DNA from 3 places in the Alkalihalophilus pseudofirmus genome. Region 3 is predicted to be linked to each of the others. Evidence: riboswitches for the same ligand, from Rfam matches in the RefSeq annotation. Region 3 holds a riboswitch; each other region holds the start of a gene.
The links. Region 3 has a riboswitch for S-adenosylmethionine ahead of PQ478_RS18455 (methionine ABC transporter ATP-binding protein). Riboswitches for the same ligand answer to the same signal wherever they lie in the genome.
Positions count from the first base shown of each region.

Region 1: it holds a riboswitch for S-adenosylmethionine, as region 3 does, so the genes downstream of both, PQ478_RS06830 (2,3-diketo-5-methylthiopentyl-1-phosphate enolase) here and PQ478_RS18455 (methionine ABC transporter ATP-binding protein) in region 3, are expected to answer to the same signal.
Region 2: it holds a riboswitch for S-adenosylmethionine, as region 3 does, so the genes downstream of both, PQ478_RS03475 (pyridoxal phosphate-dependent aminotransferase) here and PQ478_RS18455 (methionine ABC transporter ATP-binding protein) in region 3, are expected to answer to the same signal.

Region 1 is NZ_CP117835.1:1,324,247-1,327,524, reverse strand. It holds gene PQ478_RS06835 (2-hydroxy-3-keto-5-methylthiopentenyl-1-phosphate phosphatase) at 1-506, opposite strand, end outside; gene PQ478_RS06830 (2,3-diketo-5-methylthiopentyl-1-phosphate enolase) at 503-1,717, opposite strand; SAM riboswitch class I at 1,794-1,897, opposite strand; SAM riboswitch class I at 2,128-2,318, shown strand; gene mtnK (S-methyl-5-thioribose kinase) at 2,394-3,278, shown strand, end outside.
Region 2 is NZ_CP117835.1:671,085-674,362, forward strand. It holds gene PQ478_RS03465 (DUF418 domain-containing protein) at 1-291, opposite strand, end outside; gene nfsA (oxygen-insensitive NADPH nitroreductase) at 433-1,185, shown strand; SAM riboswitch class I at 1,280-1,383, shown strand; gene PQ478_RS03475 (pyridoxal phosphate-dependent aminotransferase) at 1,481-2,659, shown strand; gene PQ478_RS03480 (manganese catalase family protein) at 2,731-3,278, shown strand, end outside.
Region 3 is NZ_CP117835.1:3,490,336-3,493,613, forward strand. It holds gene PQ478_RS18450 (methionine ABC transporter permease) at 1-575, opposite strand, end outside; gene PQ478_RS18455 (methionine ABC transporter ATP-binding protein) at 568-1,593, opposite strand; SAM riboswitch class I at 1,769-1,881, opposite strand; gene PQ478_RS18460 (MFS transporter) at 1,953-3,227, opposite strand.

The sequences.
Region 1 (3,278 bases), 1.9 Mb from region 3:
TCGCCAATGACAATACACTCATGCAATGTCTCATCGAATGATCGTATAATACTTGGTTTGCAGCAGCCGCACCCATTATTGCAATGCGTATCACAAGAATGCGGCCATTTAATCAGGATTTTCTCACCTGAAAAATCGGCTTTATTACAATAGATCTGCTCTAAAGGCACATCAAATTCTGCAAGCATTGGATAAACAAAAAAATCAACGCCTCCGCTCACTATGTAAAACGGGATATCGTTTTCATTCGCATAAGTTAACAGGGAAGCAAAACCATCCCGATAGTGTGCGTTCTCCCTGAGAAACTCAAGCATGTCTTGCTTTTTAGAAGAGGGAATATAGGAGAATAATTTCCCGACACCTTCTTGTATCGTAATGGTTTGATTTAAAATCTGATCTTTGATCTCTTCCCATTCAGGAGGGGCAAACTGCTTCATTAGAGCAATAATGTTGTCTGATTCTGTAATGGTCCCGTCAAAGTCACAGAAAATAATCGGTTTCTTCATACTTTTACGAGCCCCCACGTATCTAGTGCCTTTCTCAAGTTTAAACTTGATTCCGCCTTCTCTTCTAATGTCTGGCCAGAAAGAACACCATCTATAGCTTCTCTAAAAGCCGCACCGCCTGCGCTCGCTCCATCTGGATGACCATGAATGCCTCCGCCTGCATTAATGACAGTATCAATTCCAAAATCTTCAATTAATTGCGCTGTCATACCTGGGTGAATGCCTGCTGATGGGACAGGAAATGCTTGCGCGTATGGCTCATCTGCTGTTCGCAAAGCTTGAGCGATTTGTAATGTTTCTTGTTTAGGCATCGCTACACTGCCATAAGGTGACGGGAATAAGACTAGGTCTGCACCAACCATACGTAGTAATTTCCCTAAAAGTAATGGATTGCTCACCCCGTATCTAGTAGAAGAGGTTATAGCCCCTGAAAAGGCTGGATGTGCTAAGATCGGCACATCAATTTCCGGGTCTTCTCTTAACCCTTGAAGAACATCGAGTCCGTATGTAAATACGTTAAACAGTAAGGCCGGTGCTCCGAGTTCAATCGCTGTTTTTGCCCGCTCTTTCAACTCAAATGTCTTTCCCGTTAAATTCACAGCATATAAAGGCCGATTTCCAGTTTCTTCTGCTGCTTCAGCAATCGCCGCAAGCCCAACCGGAACTCTTTGTTCAAGTGGAGTTAATTCATTTTCAAATAGAATTTCATCGTCTTTCACTAAATCAACCCCGCCTAACGCTTGATGAAGCATTTGCTCATGAAGCGAGTCGAGTGACCTTCCAATAGCTGCCTTAAATATACTCATCACCAATGGACGATCATAAGCACCTGTTAATTCTCTCACCCCTTGAATACCAAAACGCGGTCCTTTGAAATGGCGTTGAATTTCATTGCTGAAATGTAGATCGATCAGTTTGATTGAGCCATCTAAAGATAGTTTGCCAAAGGTCGTTGTAAGAATAGCCGGCAGATCAAAGCTGTAGTTAGCAGCAGGAAAAGAAATACTAATTAACCCTCTTCTGACTCCATCTGCCGATTCCTCAATTTCCCTCACTTCAACAACCTCACCTTTATGAGCAAGCAGTTGTGCTTTTTCAAGTTCTGGCAGATCCGTCCATGAACCAACCGTTAATCCTATTGCAATTTTTTCTGCTTTTTTTTCAAATTCACCATTTTGATCATGAACTAAATACTGAGCGATAACTGTCATTTTTAGACCCCCTGCATGAATAGTAAACAAAAAAACCTCTTCCTAAAGAGGGAGAGGTTTGTATAGTTTAAGCTCCCTCTTATCTATCAGCTAATAATCGCTGCAAGAATTAGCACCGTGTTTTTCAAACCGGTTGCCGGGCTTCACTGGGCTTGTCCCTCCGCCTGCTCTTGATAAGAGATTGGTATAAAATTATAATTAAACTTACTTAAATTTTAAAAATTCCAGCCAAATAAACTGAACAATCAATTTATTGTTACTATCATGACAGCTACTAAGTTAACTTGTCAATAATTATTTTATTCAAATTTGAAAATTATTTATTTTAAAAAAATATTGACGAAATGGAGTTACTTGTTTTATAGTTTTCATCAAGTGATCTTACAATTTTCCAAAAACTTCATATTCCACTCTTATTACGAGTAGGCTGAGGGAATTGGCCCTATGACGCCCAGCAACCGACCTTTCTAATGTTTGATTTCATTGGTTTAAATCAATAGGTTTAAATCAATAGGTTTGAATCAAATGTTTTGAATCAAATGTTTTGAATCAACCAAAGGCACGGTGCTACATCCAACAGACTTTGTCTGAGAGATAAGAGAGATGCGATCATACATCCACCTCTTTTCGATCAGAAAAGAGGTTTTTTATTTTTATTATTTTAGGAGATGATCTAATGAGTACAAGCATTGCCACGGCAAGTTATGAACCATTAACAGAAGAAACGGCTATCGCCTACATCGAAAAGCTTAATCAGAAGCTCGGCCTCTTCCCTGCACCTTCTCTTCTTCTATGCAAAGAGATTGGTGATGGTAATCTTAATTATGTATTTCACTTGAGCGACTCACTAAGCGGACAATCTCTCATTATCAAACAAGCACTACCTTATGCAAAAGTGGTAGGGGAAAGCTGGCCCCTCACTTTAAGACGAGCAAAAATTGAAGCAGAAGCCTTACAAAAAGCTGCAGAAACTGTCCCATCATTGGTTCCTAACGTGATACATACTGATGATGACTTAGCTATCACTATCATGGAAGATTTATCTGACTATACTATCTTAAGAAAAGGACTAATTGATGGTGAGACCTACCCTAATCTTGGCAGGCATATTGGGACATATCTAGCAAAAACGATCTTTCATTCCTCTCCTTTTGGTGAAAGCCAGCAAGAGATAAAAGAAATCTCAGTTAGATTTACAAATCCTGAGCTTTGTAAAATCACAGAAGATCTCGTGTTCACAGATCCTTTCTTTGATCATGATACAAATAACTTCGAAGATCATTTGAAAGATACTGTGATTGAACTATGGAAAAACGAAGAGCTTAAGCTAGAAGCTGCCAAACTCAAATATACATTTCTTACAAAATCAGAAGCTCTCATTCACGGGGATCTCCACACAGGGAGTGTGTTTGTAACTGCAGAAGAAACAAAAGTGATTGATCCGGAATTTGCTTTTTTTGGTCCTGCTGGCTTTGATTTAGGTTTATTTATTGCTAATATACTGTTAAATACCATCTCAAAAACGGCTATAGATGAACAGCAGCATTCTGACCTGTATCTA
Region 2 (3,278 bases), 1.3 Mb from region 3:
AAATCGGAGTTCGCGTTGTTCAAGCCTCTCTTTCAAAAGGGCCATCCCGTAACCGAATAAAAATGAAAATAAGGTATAAAAGCTTGCTGTGGCAAAGAATAAGGTCGCACTCTCAGCAACTCGGTCAATTGTACCTAATGGGTAATAATCATGCAGCCCTGGAATCAAGAAAAGACCGTATTGAAAATGCAGGCTGTTAGCAAGTAAAATCCCGAGTAATGCGAGCCCGCGCATCATATCAAGGGAGGCAATCCGTTCATTGTCTTGGATTGAGGTAGCTCGTGTGTTCATCTCAAACCTCCTGTGTAAAATTGGAATCATAGTAACTTACTCATTGTAAAATATTTCTATTACTCTCACAAGACACAATTCTTTCTCCAGCTAAATAGATCATGTAAACTATTTAATAAATCAGAAAAAAGGGTGATTCTTATGAAAAATGAAATGACAGAGCTCTTGCAAAGCCACCGTTCGATTCGTGCCTTTACTAGTGAAAAAGTAAGTAAAGGGATGATAGAGGAAATCATCGAGTCCGGCAGGTGGGCGCCTACTTCCCATCACGTTCAAGCTTACAGTATTGTTGTCGTCACAGATCAGCAGAAAAAAGATACATTAAGTGAGCTGTGCGGCAGCCAGAAGTATGTCGCTGATTGCCCAGTATTTTTCGTCATTTGTGCAGATTATAACCGTCTAAAAAAGGCTAGCGACAAACATGGGGCTCCTCTTGAAGTTAGAGGCATCGAACAAGTTCTTGTAGGAGCAGTTGATGCAGCCCTTGTAGCTGAAAATATGCTTATTGCTGCAAGGTCCTATGGTCTTGGCGGAGTGATGATCGGCGGCATTCGAAACCTTCCGGACCAAGTAAGTGAGCTTCTCGATCTTCCTGATTATACATTTCCTGTAATGGGATTATGTATCGGTTATCCTGATCAAAACCCTGCTCAAAAGCCACGGCTGCCAAAGGCTGGTGCTGTTCATTATGAGACCTATCAACACGATCAAATCACATCATCTCTTGATCAATATGATGAAGAAATGAAGCAATATTATTCAGAGCGGACAAACGGAACAAGGAAAACTACGTGGACTGAGATGATGGCAGCTCACCACTCTACACCAAAGCGTGCACATCTCGACCAGTTTCTAAAAAATCAAGGATTTTTACATTCTGACACAAAAGATTGACAAATCGTTAACAATTCTGTAAACTCTCATTCATAAAGAGTAAATACATAATGTGTAGCGCTTTCACAGAGTGTTAGACAAAATGAATAATCATCACTTATCCAGAGTGACCGAGGGAACAGGCCCGACGACGTCCAGCAACCGCCGCAAGGAAAGGTGCTCCTTCCTGCAGAATCATTGTATTCTGAAAGATAAGCGAATTGTCTTATTCAGACAAGAGCCTTTTCAGAATATGGAAAGGCTCTTTTTTTATTTTTTAGTTAATAAATAGGTAGAAAATATAGAGGTGACAAACATGAAAACATTTGAATCATCTAGAGCTATGGAGAGGCTCCCAAGTCAATTTTTTGCAAAACTCGTTAAAAAGGTGAATGAAGTGAAGAGACATAGTGATGATGTGATTAATCTCGGGCAAGGCAATCCGGATCAGCCGACACCTGCACATATCGTTGAGAAATTAAAAGAAGCAGCTGACAATCCAATGCATCATAAATATGCTCCTTTTGCAGGCCATACGTTTCTAAAGGAAGCTGTCGCTGAATATTACCATCGTGAATACGGAGTAGAAATAGATGCACAAACAGAAGTGGCTGTACTGGGCGGGGCTAAAACAGGTCTAATTGAGCTTAGTCAGTGCTTGTTAGATCCTGAAGATCTTGCCCTCGTACCAGATCCTGGATACCCTGATTACTGGTCAGGGGTTGAGCTTGCCGGAGCAAAGATGCACATGATGCCTCTGTTACAAGAATTGGATTTTCATCCCGACTTTACAACACTTAAAGAAGAAACACTTGAACAGGCTAAATTAATGTTCTTGAATTACCCTAATAACCCAACTGGCGCGATTGCTACACCAGCTTTGTTTCAAGATGCAATTGAACTTGGCCAAAAGCATGATCTATGTATTGTTCATGATTTTGCTTATGGGGCGATTGGTTTTGAAGGAAAGAAACCTCTTAGCTTCTTGCAATTAAAAGGAGCAAAAGATGTTGGTGTAGAAGTGATGACGTTATCCAAAACATACAATATGGCAGGTTGGAGAGTCGGGTTTGTTGTTGGAAACAAAAGCGTGGTGAGTGCAATTGAAAAGCTTCAGGATCACTTATTTTGCAGTATTTTTGGAGGGATTCAAGAAGCGGCTGCTCATGCGCTCTTATCAGAGCAACAGTGTGTAGAGGATCTTGTAGCCACATATGAGGCCCGCCGTAACGTACTAGTTGAAGCAGCACATAAAGCAGGGTGGGAAGCAGAAGCGCCGCTTGGTTCGTTCTTTGCATGGTTCCCTGTCCCAAAAGACTATACATCAGAAGAATTTGCCGATATTCTTCTTAAAGAAGCAAGAGTTGTGGTCGCTCCTGGGGTCGGGTTTGGTAAATACGGAGAAGGATATGTTCGCATAGGGCTGCTTGCAGATGAAGACACATTAAGAGAGGCAATGGAGCGTATCGGGGCTCTTCGGCTCTTTGACAAATAAAAGGTAATAAGACAAACAATCTCTCACATAAAACATATAGAGTTACTATATGTGAAATAGGAGGGATTGTTTTGTTTACTCGCTATAATCGCTTAGCTATTGAACTCCCTAAGCCAAAGGCTCCTGATGCCAATGCCGCTGCTGCTGTACAGGAACTTCTTGGCGGGAAATTTGGGGAGATGTCGACGTTAAATAACTACTTATTTCAGTCATTTAACTTCCGGAACAAAAAGAAGCTGAAACCGTTTTTTGATTTAGTCGCTAGTATTACAGCTGAAGAGCTTGGTCATGTTGAACTGGTCTCAAACACGATTAACTTAATGATTGAAGGGACGACATTCCCAGGAGACCCGAATATTGCACCGATGCAGGCAGCTACTGACAAGCGGAATACAGCCCATTTTATTCAAACGGCACAAACGTCTTACCCAATGGACTCAATGGGAGGATCGTGGAGAGGAGACTATGTTTTTAACAGCGGCAACTTAATCCTTGATTTATTACACAATTTCTTCTTAGAGTGCGGAGCGAGAACACATAAGATGCGTGTATATGAAATGACAAGCAACCCAGTAGCTCGTGAGATGATTGGGTATTTACTTGTGCGCGGCGGAGTTCA
Region 3 (3,278 bases):
TCGCTGTTATTGCGCTGGAATCCTTCTAGGTACGCGAAATGGCCCAGACCGCCTGCACCAATGACCCCTGCCATCGCTGTATAGCTGACAAGTGCAATCGCTGTAACGGTGATTCCAGAAATAAGTGCTGGCAAGGATTCAGGAATTAAAACTTTCCGAATGATTGTCCAGTTGCTCGCTCCCATTGATTGTGACGCTTCAATAACCCCTTTATCGATCTCACGCAGGGCAATCTCCACCATACGCGCATAGAACGGGGCAGCTCCAATGATTAATGCAGGAAGCGCTGCATTTGCCCCAAGCATCGAACCTGTCAGGGCCCTTGTAAATGGAATTAATAAAACAATTAATATGATAAATGGGATTGATCTAAAAATATTAACGATAAAGCTTGCCACCACGTTAACAAGATAATTCTCCCATAGATTCCCTTTGGCTGTCAGATAAAGAACTAATCCTAAAATGAGGCCAAGTACAAATGTAGCAAAGACAGAAATAGACGTCATATAGAGCGTTTCAATCGTCGCATCCCATAAGCGGTCCCATTTCACATCAGCTAAAAATTGATCATTCATACGTGATCACCTCCACTTCCACTTTCTTGCTGCGGATAAAGGCAATCGCGCGCTCGACTTCATCAGTCTCTCCATGTAAAGCAACAAATAACGTCCCGTATGACCCTTCTTGGATCTTCGTGATCTTTCCTTGCACAATATTTACTTCAATATCAAATGAGCGAATCAGCTGCGTAATTAATGGGCTTTCCGCCTCTTCACCGACGAAGGTTAACTGAACAATTTTACCTTCAGGGTGATCTGCGAGTAATTGCTTAATCGCATCTGTCGTTTCTTCAGGCTCTGTAATTTGCTTAACAAATTCCTTCGTCATCTCTTCTTTTGGCTTACGGAATACTTCTAGCACCGGTCCCTGCTCAACTACTTTACCGGCTTCCATCACAGCCACTTGATGACAAATTTTACGAATGACGTGCATTTCATGTGTGATCAGCACGATCGTTAAGCCTAACTTTTGATTAATATCAACGAGCAAGTCCAAAATCGAATCTGTCGTCTTAGGATCTAGTGCGGATGTTGCTTCATCACATAACAGCACCTTAGGATTGTTAGCAAGCGCACGTGCAATACCGACACGCTGTTTTTGTCCGCCGCTCAATTGCGATGGATAGCTGTCTCCGCGTCCTTTAAGCCCTACTAGCTCAATTAACTCATTCACCCGTTGTTCACGTTTGGCTTTTGGCACACCTGCAATTTCAAGAGGAAACGCGATATTATCTCGCACCGTACGCGACCAAAGCAAATTAAAATGCTGGAAAATCATCCCGATTTCTTGACGGGCTTTTCTTAATTCTTTTGTTGAGAGTGCTGAAAGCTTTTTGCCAGCTACAACAACCTCTCCTTCTGTTGGACGCTCAAGCATATTTAACATACGAATTAACGTACTTTTACCTGCGCCGCTATATCCAATCACACCGAATATCTCCCCCTCGCCGATATTTAAATCAACGCCATCGACGGCATGAACGGTGCCATTCTTCGTTTCAAATCGTTTACGAATCGATCGAAGTGAAATCATTAATTACTCCCTACTTTCTCTATAAATCCCAAACCACGTTATAAGCTTTACTGAAGTTATTTAGTAAAGCATGAAAGGATGAGGATCTCCTAACTCTAACGTACGACAAACTCATACACAATAAAAAAGCCCTTCTGTTTATGATGAACAGAAAGGCGTAAATTCATTATCCCTTCTCTCATCTACCAAAGCTCATGCTTTGCAGGAATTAGCACCTTCTAGGTCAACATATGACTTAGTGGTTGCTGGGTTTCATCGGGCCAGTCCCTCCACCTCTCGCGATAAGAGATATAAAGTTGTTGTCGTTCGCTTTTACATGAATGCATCATAGCACGCGGGTTTTTTAGCTGTCAACGATTTTATGCCGAAACATTTGAAGAAGATATTTCCGTTGCTTTTTTCTCCCTAAATACTAGAAAAAAGTAGACCGAACCGATGAGATAAAGGCTTGCTGTGATCGTGAATACATACGCATACCCGTAGTAGGAACCATGAATCATTACAAGGGTAGTTGAAACAGGACCCATTACCGCCCAGCCAAGCTGGAACACCATCTGGCCCACTGAGTTAGCAAGACCTTTCATCGAGTCATCTACCTTCCGCATCATCAATGCCATCTGGATTGGATTCCCTGCATTCATTAATGCCTGCCTAAATAAGAAACCTATAACAGCAACCCACAATATTTCTGTGTAGGCAGTTAATAGAAGAAACGGCAAGGAGGACAGCTGCAAAATGACCACCGCTTTTACTTCACCCACTCTTCGCACGACACTTGGACCGATCATTAGCGCAATCGCCGTCATTGCCTGGCCTAAAGAGAGAATAATACCGACAACCGAATAACTTACATCAAAGCGGTCGGTAAAATAGAGATTCAGGTAAGGGATAACGAGACCAGATCCAAAGCCAATCAATAAGTTAGCTACAGCGAAAAGTCCGATCACTTTCAGACTGGAACGATGTGTCGTAAATAACTTCCCTAGAGAGCTTGCTCCTGTTTTCTCTTTGCGGACTTTTTGTTCCTCACGAATCTTTAAAATTGGAATTAACGCTATAAAAAATAATGCTGCCCCAAACAACAAGGTGATTCGTACACTTGTTAACATGGCGAGGCCAAATACATTATGAAATAAATCAGACATCGTCCCGCCTAATGTGTTTCCGATTACGTTTGCTACCATAATAAGAGCAAAGTTAAAGCTGAACAGGTGCACCCGTTCTTTTTCAGATGAATTTTCCGCAAGGAGTGGAATAGAAGATACTTGGATAAACGCCATAAAAAGTCCTGTCATAAAAGCAGTTGCTAATAGAAGTGTTTCAGCTGTCAGCACCCCTCTTAGTAAAAGACTGACGGCTGCAAAAACGGCTCCAAACAAGATGACTTTTTTTCGGCCGATCTTATCACTCAACAAGCCAGCAGGCAAAAGTGCAATCGCACTAGCCATAGCCTGCATCGCAATGACTCTGCCGTTGACTTGATCAACATAGCCTAACTCACGTATATAATAATTATAAATGACCATAAAAATCCCCATCCCAATATTAGCTAGGACAGAGGCTAAAAGAAACAAACGCACATTTCGATTATATGATTTAAGCTGCCTTGACCAGTCTCCCATAAGACGCGCCATATCGACCATCACCTTTTCATTATTTCGATCCCCTAAATATAATAGTCGATT